Arachidicoccus terrestris: one gene and its partner. Each later gene encodes a partner of the first gene's protein in a complex. Links are inferred from orthologs where the notes say so. Each region holds a gene or a part of one and is shown in the gene's direction. Other genes may lie near its edges. The genes, in order: uvrA and mfd.

Region 1 (3,900 bases):
ATGACGCCTACACTGGCAGTGAGGATGAAGGCGGTGCTATCAAATCTGTGAACGACGACAATACGGGCGGCGACTATATAGATGATAACAGTGCAGGGGCAACTGCAGGTAATACGGAAGTAGCTGCCGACCCGACACAGACATCGAATACAGAAGCGAGAACCACCCAAAAGAAGAAATTCAGCAGTGCTGCTAAGGGGGCTGTCATAGGCGCCGGATCCGGTGCTGTACTCGGAGCTATTATTTCCAAGAAAAACCGTGGATTGGGCGCTGTAATCGGCGCCGCGATCGGTGGAGGCGCCGGATACGGCATAGGAAAACATAAAGACAATAAAAGAGAACAGGAAGGTCAATAAGACCTGTTCCCAATATTGATGTATAATACCGTTGACTGGAAGGTTTGATCTTTATAGATCAGGCCTTCTTTTTTGGGATAACGATAAACTTTTTTTAATCTTATAAATATTTTAGTATCAATTGAAGAAATTTCCATTAATTTTGGTGATACTATGACCAAGAGAAACTCCCGGACTTCTGCGCCGGTAAAACTAAATAATACGATTGGCGCCTCGGCTCTTCAGCAAACGATAGAAACGCTGGATGTATTTGGTGCCAGAGAACATAACCTGAAAGATATTGATATCCATATTCCTAAAAACAGGATGGTCGTGTTTACGGGTGTGTCTGGCAGCGGGAAGTCGTCATTGGCCTTTGATACCATCTATAATGAAGGTCAAAGAAGGTACATGGAGAGCTTTAGTGCCTATGCCAGGCAGTTTATGGGAGATATGGAAAGGCCTGATGTGGATAAGATCACGGGGCTCAGCCCAGTCATTTCAATTGAACAGAAGACCACTAACAAGAACCCGAGATCGACCGTCGGTACGGTTACAGAGGTCTATGATTTTTTACGTTTGTTTTTTGCCCGTGTGGCGGAAGCCTATAGTTATAACACGGGGAAGAAAATGGTCAAGTTCAGCGAAGAAGAGATCGTATCGGATATCTATCTCAGGCAAAAAGGCCAAAAAGCGGTGATTCTGGCACCTGTTGTCAGGGGTAGAAAAGGACATTACCGGGAACTCTTCGAAGAGATCCGCAAGAAAGGCTTTGTCAAAGTACGGGTAGATGGTGAGATCCAGGATCTGAAGCCGCAAATGCAGTTGGACCGTTATAAGATTCATGATGTAGAGATCGTCATTGACCGGATGAAGATAACCGAAGATATGCAACCCAGACTGTCTTCCAGTATTCAGCAGGCTCTTAAACTGGGAAAAGACCTGGTTTTCGTCCTGGTGGGTGATAATGAAACGCTTGCCCAGTATTCCAGACAATTGGTTTGTGCGGACACGGGGATCAGTTATGAGGAGCCTTCGCCCAATTCTTTTTCTTTTAATTCCCCCTATGGCGCTTGCCCGCAATGCAGGGGGCTGGGAGAGATTTATGCCGTTAGCGAAGAATTGATGTTGCCGGATAAAAAGTTAAGTATAAAGAAAGGTGGCCTTGCTCCATTGGGAGAGGAGCGGAGTGCAAGCGTTTATCAACAGGTTGTGCAATTTAGTAAAAAACATAAGATCCCATTGGATAAGCCTTTGGAAAGCCTTTCGAAAAAGGAGCTGGATTTACTGCTGTTTGGGGATGGTGACGCACAAAAAACTTTTGAAATAGACGGGCAGGACGACAGCATTCCTCAGGTGTATACAGGAAGTTACGAAGGAATGGTTCCTATGCTAAAAAGATGGTTCTCCGCCTCTGGTAGTTCTGATCATCTCCGGGATTGGGTATCCGGTTTTATGGAACTGCGTCCTTGTAATATGTGCGAAGGACAGCGGTTAAGGAAGGAAAGCCTCTGGTTCTGGATCGATAAACACAATATTGCCCAATTAGGTGATATGGATCTCGAGGAGCTTGCCGGCTGGTTTACAGGGCTGGAAAGCCGACTCTCCAAGAAACAAAATGTTATTGCTAAAGACATATTAAAGGAAATCAGAGAAAGACTACAGTTTTTGCTCGATGTAGGGCTTACTTATCTAACACTTAACAGGCCGAGCCGGAGTTTAAGCGGTGGGGAAAGCCAGCGCATCCGGCTGGCCACTCAGATTGGCTCTCAATTGCAGGGGATTACCTATGTATTGGATGAGCCTTCTATCGGACTTCATCAAAGGGACAATCATCGTTTGATTACGGCATTGCAGCATTTGCGGGATATAGGCAATAGTGTACTGGTTGTAGAACATGATAAAGATATTATGCTGGCATCTGATTATCTGGTGGATATAGGCCCAAGAGCCGGTCTCCACGGTGGCGAGATCGTGTTTTCCGGAACGCCCTCCGAGGCGCTTAAAGCTCATACGGAAACAGCCCGCTTTTTAAACGGAGAAAAAGCCATCGAAATACCAGAAATGCGCAGACCCGGTAATGGCAAATGGATTGAGATCAAAGGTGCCAGTGGCAATAACCTTAAAAACGTCCATTTGAAATTACCCCTGGGCAAGCTCATCGTTGTGACAGGTGTCAGCGGTAGTGGTAAATCAACCTTAATCAATGAGACATTATATCCTATTTTGTCTAAACATTGTTATCACTCTAAAATGACGCCTCTTCCTTATAAATCAGTCAAGGGGCTGGAAAATATTGATAAGGTGATAGAAATTGACCAGTCGCCTATTGGCAGAACGCCCAGAAGCAACCCGGCTACCTATTGCGGTTTTTTTACAGATATCCGACAGTTATTTGCTGCGGTACCTGAAGCCAAGATCCGGGGCTATGCACCGGGGCGGTTCTCTTTTAATGTCAGAGGGGGCAGATGTGATGTTTGTGAAGGAGGGGGAATGCGTGTTATAGAAATGAATTTTCTACCAGATGTGTATGTGCCTTGTGAAAAATGTGGAGGTAAACGCTATAATCGGGAAACCCTTGAGATTCGCTACAAAGGCAAGTCCATCAGTGATGTCCTGAATATGACAGTAGATGAAGCTGTGGAATTTTTTCAGGCGGTTCCTTCCTTATATAGAAAGGTAAAAACCTTGCAAGACGTTGGGTTAGGTTATATCAGCCTTGGACAGTCTGCCGTAACGCTTAGCGGAGGAGAGGCGCAACGTGTAAAGCTGGCCACAGAGCTGGCCAAAAAAGATACAGGTAAGACTTTTTACATACTGGATGAACCAACAACCGGGTTGCATTTTAGTGATATTCGCCAGCTAATGCATGTGATGGATAAACTGGCTGACAGAGGTAATACTGTGCTGATTATTGAGCATAACCTGGATGTAATCAAAGTAGCCGATCATGTCGTCGATTTAGGCCCTGAAGGAGGAAAAGGGGGCGGCGAGATTTTATTTGAGGGTACCCCGGAAGAAATGATTCACTGCAAGGAAAGTTTTACGGCTAAATTTCTGGAAGAAGAATTAAAAGCGACACCTGTCAGGAAAAAAACTGTTGGGGTCCCTGCTGCCAAAAAGAAAGCTGTGGCTCCGTCCGGTAAAAATACTGCTTCAAAAACTAAAGCAAAAGCCGTAAAAAAGAAATAGGTGATGGCTCATGCAGGGCTGCATGGAAAGAAAAATCGCCGGACAAGTATTATTGCCCGGCGATTTTTCTTTAATATTCAATGTACCAGATCTGGCTGGTCAGCACCTATTTCTCTATAGGGTTTTTCTTACCTGCCAGCAGTTTTTCCAGGGTAGAAGCCAGGCGCTTTTGTTTGGTATCGCTGCGTTTTGCTCCTTCAATCCAGGTGACAAATTCTTTTTGATTAGCAGAAGGCAGAGAGCTAAAAAACTCTTTAGCCTTATTGTGTTTCACAAAAAGTGCGTCCAGTTCTGCCGGGATAATGGATAACTTTTTATCAAAGCCTTTGGCACGGGGTGTTTTGGTGGCGATAGGTGCAGATTCAGCGGGTTC
Region 2 (4,302 bases), 1.3 Mb from region 1 along the record:
TTGAAAAAGGGGCCATAGGGGAAATACATCATCATTTGCATACACAGGCGACATATGTACTTAGCGGCATTTTTGAATTTACCATTGGAGATAAAAAACGGGTGGTCCGGCAGGGGGACGCCTGCTTTATGCCGGCGGATATCCCACATGGCTGCGTTTGTCTGGAGGCAGGCACTTTGCTGGATGTCTTCACACCTGAGAGAGAAGACTTTCTCTGAGAATTGCTAAAGGAGATACTGCTGTCTTTTCCTAAGATGGCCCTGGGAAGCGTCGTCAAAAAGATTAGAGGCATGTTCGGGCATTCAGGCCTTTAAGAAAATGAACGCGGGCTTGCCCATTATCTCATTTTCGGGGCATATGTCTATGGCTACAGCCCTTCGATAGGCACCACCACTTTGATTATAGATTTGCTCACGTTTGCTAATGCTCCGGATTACAATTTTCAAAAATCTACCTCATTTCTCCGGTGACACAGGCCGCCAATTTGATTATAAATCAACCTCATATATTCATAATGGGCAACGGGGTCCGGTGGCTTACCGGTATTTTGCCTGCCAGTCAACAATCAGGGGTTTATAGTCCGGCTTCACTCAAATATTGGACAATAACCCGGAGCTTCGTAACTTTGCACTGCGTTATGAATTTACAAACCTTACTAGGTCAATACCTGGAATCCCCCCACCTAAAACCATTGGTGGAACGGTTGGCTGTTGCCGGAACTCAGCAGATCTTTTTAAAAAACTTACACGGCAGTGCTTCAGAATTTGTGGCGGCCACTCTTTTTAACCATGAAAAGCTCTCTGGTTACAATCATGTTTTTGTGCTAAATGACGGCGAAGAAGCCGCCTATTTTCATAATACGCTTACCAGCCTGACAAGTGCCTTAAATTTATTTTATTTCCCTTCTTCTTTTAAAACCAAGAAGAACTTCAGATTACTCAATGCTTCACATGTTATGCTGCGCACGGAAGCCCTCACCCGCTTCTCTTCTCCTACCGGTAACAGAACGGGTGCGCTGATTACTTATCCTGAGGCACTTTTTGAAAAAGTTGTCCTTCCGAAAACATTGAGTGGAAATATTATACACATCAAGACCAATGACACCCTGAACCTGGATTCCTTAATGGAATTGTTCGTTGATTATGGTTTTGTCAGGACAGATTTTGTATATGAGCCTGGGCAGTTCGCGCTGAGAGGCGGGATACTGGATATTTATTCTTTTGGTAACGATAAGCCTTACCGCGTGGAACTCTTTGGCAACGAGGTAGACAGTATCCGCCTGTTTGACCCGGAAAGTCAATTAAGTGAACGCAAATTATTACAGGTTTCTATTATTCCGAATGTCGAAACACAGTTTGAACAGGAAGATAAAGTATCTCTGTTGGACTTCTTACCGGAAAACACGATCTACTGGATCAGAGATTGGGACGTTATCTCGGAGCAGATCACGAAGCAATACCGGGATATGGAGGATTTTCAGCAGAAGATGGCAGACGGGACCATTGAAGAAATCCAGGACGATCCGGATGATACGAAAATTCTTAAAGACATAAAACCGGAGGATTTTCAAAATGCAGAAGACCTCAGGCTACAATTGCAGCAAAAGTCTCTGATTGAATTTGGCTACCAAAGCCACTTTACTGAACAAGTGTTGACATTTCAGACCAGAGAGCAGCCGGCCTTTAACCGTAATTTCAACCTGCTTATCCAGGACCTGAAAACTTTTGAACAGAAAAAGTATGCGATCTACCTGTTCTCCGAACAATCACGGCAGCTGGAAAGGCTCAACAGTATTTTTACAGACCTGGAAACGGAAATAAAATTCACACCGATATCCTCAAGCATTCATGAAGGATTTATTGATGATGACCTGAAGATGGTTTGTTATACCGATCACCAGATTTTCCAGCGTTACCATAAATATCATATCAAACAAGCCTTCAATAAAAATAAGGCGCTAACACTGAAAACACTGCGGGATCTTCAGCCAGGTGATTATGTGACACATATTGACCACGGTGTAGGGCGCTACAGCGGCCTTCAGAAGCTGGAGGTAGCTGGCAGTATTCAGGAAGCCGTCCGCATCATTTATAAGGATAATGATATTTTATATGTCAATATTAACTCGCTGCATAAGATCTCTAAATATACCGGCAAAGAAGGGACACAACCCAAAGCCAACAAGCTGGGCAGCGACTCCTGGAATAAACTGAAAGAAAAGACCAAGACCAAAGTCAAGGAAATTGCCTTCGACCTTATTAAGCTTTATGCACAGCGTAAGGCCCAGAGTGGCTTTGCCTTTTCTCCCGATAATTATATGCAGACGGAGCTCGAAGCCAGCTTTATCTATGAGGATACGCCGGATCAGAGTAAGGCCACAGCCGATGTTAAAAAGGACATGGAAAATGCTGCGCCAATGGACAGGCTGATTTGCGGAGATGTCGGATTTGGCAAAACCGAAATCGCAGTGCGTGCAGCCTTCAAGGCGGTGGTAGATGGCAAGCAGGCAGCCATACTCGTTCCAACAACGATCTTAGCCTTCCAGCATTATAAAACCTTCTCTGAACGGTTGGCCGACTTTCCTGTAACGGTGGACTATATCAACCGTTTTAAATCCGCTAAGGAGAAAAAGGAGACATTGACAAAACTAGCCGAGGGTAAAATCGATATTATTGTAGGCACCCATGCATTACTGGGTAAGAGCGTAAAGTTCAGGGACCTCGGCCTCATGGTTATTGACGAAGAACAGAAGTTTGGTGTTGGTCACAAAGAAAAATTAAAGACGCTCAGGACGAATGTCGATTCCCTGACCCTTACCGCAACGCCCATTCCACGTACATTACAGTTCAGCATGATGGGCGCAAGGGATTTGAGCATCATTAATACGGCTCCCCCTAACAGACAACCGATCCAGACAGAAGTCGTTACTTTTAATCAGGACTTCATAAGAGAAGCCATATATTTTGAAATAGAAAGGGGCGGTCAGGTCTTTTTTATATTCAACCGTATCCAGGGTGTCAAAGAAATGTCCACACTTATCCAGACACTTTGCCCGGACCTGAGCGTTTCCTATGCGCATGGGCAGATGGACGGAAAAGAGCTCGAGGCTAAGATTATGGACTTCGTGGAAAGGAAGTATGACGTGCTTGTTTGTACCAATATAGTGGAAAGTGGCGTTGACATACCCAATGTCAATACGATCATCGTCAACAATGCACATCATTTTGGGCTAAGTGACTTACATCAATTAAGAGGCCGTGTAGGCCGCAGCAATAAGAAAGCATTCTGTTACCTGATAGCGCCTCCGCTTAGCACACTCCCTGCAGATTCACGTAAAAGGCTCCAAACACTGGAGCAATACAGTGATCTGGGCAGCGGTTTTCAGATCGCTATGCGGGATCTGGACATCAGAGGAGCCGGCAATCTGCTGGGGGGAGAGCAAAGTGGCTTTATGGCAGAAATTGGCTTTGAAATGTATCAGAAAGTATTACAGGAAGCCATCAGGGAACTAAAAAGAACAGATTTTAAAGAGCTCTTTAAGGAGGAAATCTCTCAGCAAGATGATTATGTGTCTGACTGCACGGTCGATACTGATCAGGAAATCCTGATCCCGGATGCCTATGTAGAAAGTATTACAGAGAGGCTTGCACTGTATACCCGGTTAAATAATTGTACCGACGAGCAGGAACTTATCACATTCTACCAGGAGCTTATCGACCGCTTCGGCCCCGTTCCCCGTCAGGTAGATGACCTTTTTGCAGTGATCCGCAGTCGTAAAATGGCGATTAGTCTGGGCTTTGAGAAAATGACTTTGAAAGATAAGATACTCCGCTGCTATTTCATTAATAAAAACGATTCCCCTTATTTCGACAGCGAATTATTTAAAAATATCTTGAACTATCTACAGACAGGTACCAATAAGGCCAGATTGAAACAGGCGGGAACCAATTTTCTATTGATTAATAATACAGTTGAAAGTGTGAGCGAAATGCAGGCCTTTTTACAAAAGATGTGGGATGCAGTAAAACCGGGGTGATGGTTCTCGCGTGTGCGGTCTTTGTCGTTTTGAATAATAACATGATGCAGGTAGCGGCAATCAACCTCCTGCCGCATAAAACCTGAACAGCCAGAGGGGATAGAAAGAAGGATGTTTGGGGCCGGTCATCCACCGGGAGCCGGCTCCAAACATCCCTTCAAACAAAAATCATAAATAAGAAAAAAATAGAAGTTTTACAGCTTATTTAGCTTTCAGTAAAGCCAGCTTTTTACCTGAAGCACCTGTACGCAAGCGAATCGCCAATA

What was found.
Region 2: the proteins of uvrA (region 1) and mfd are in contact, whole or in part, in a crystal structure (PDB 4DFC), measured with the Escherichia coli proteins. The link is inferred for Arachidicoccus terrestris from one-to-one orthologs.

The regions. Positions count from the first base shown.
Region 1 is NZ_CP083387.1:1,384,806-1,388,705, reverse strand. What follows is about bases 149-3,727. They hold uvrA (excinuclease ABC subunit UvrA), read left to right. Parts: upstream 149-509; coding sequence 510-3,527; downstream 3,528-3,727. Other genes in these bases: K9M52_RS05540 (YdeI/OmpD-associated family protein), read right to left, coding at 3,634-3,727; K9M52_RS05550 (YMGG-like glycine zipper-containing protein), read left to right, coding at 149-356. Outside these bases: more of K9M52_RS05550, read left to right, coding at 1-148; more of K9M52_RS05540, read right to left, coding at 3,728-3,900. UniProt on the Escherichia coli protein: The UvrABC repair system catalyzes the recognition and processing of DNA lesions. UvrA is an ATPase and a DNA-binding protein. A damage recognition complex composed of 2 UvrA and 2 UvrB subunits scans DNA for abnormalities.
Region 2 is NZ_CP083387.1:2,732,333-2,736,634, reverse strand. Bases 256-4,236 are described here. They hold mfd (transcription-repair coupling factor), read left to right. Parts: upstream 256-637; coding sequence 638-4,036; downstream 4,037-4,236. In the rest of the region: K9M52_RS10640 (cupin domain-containing protein), read left to right, coding at 1-218; K9M52_RS10630 (MFS transporter), read right to left, coding at 4,238-4,302. UniProt on the Escherichia coli protein: Couples transcription and DNA repair by recognizing RNA polymerase (RNAP) stalled at DNA lesions. Mediates ATP-dependent release of RNAP and its truncated transcript from the DNA, and recruitment of nucleotide excision repair machinery to the damaged site.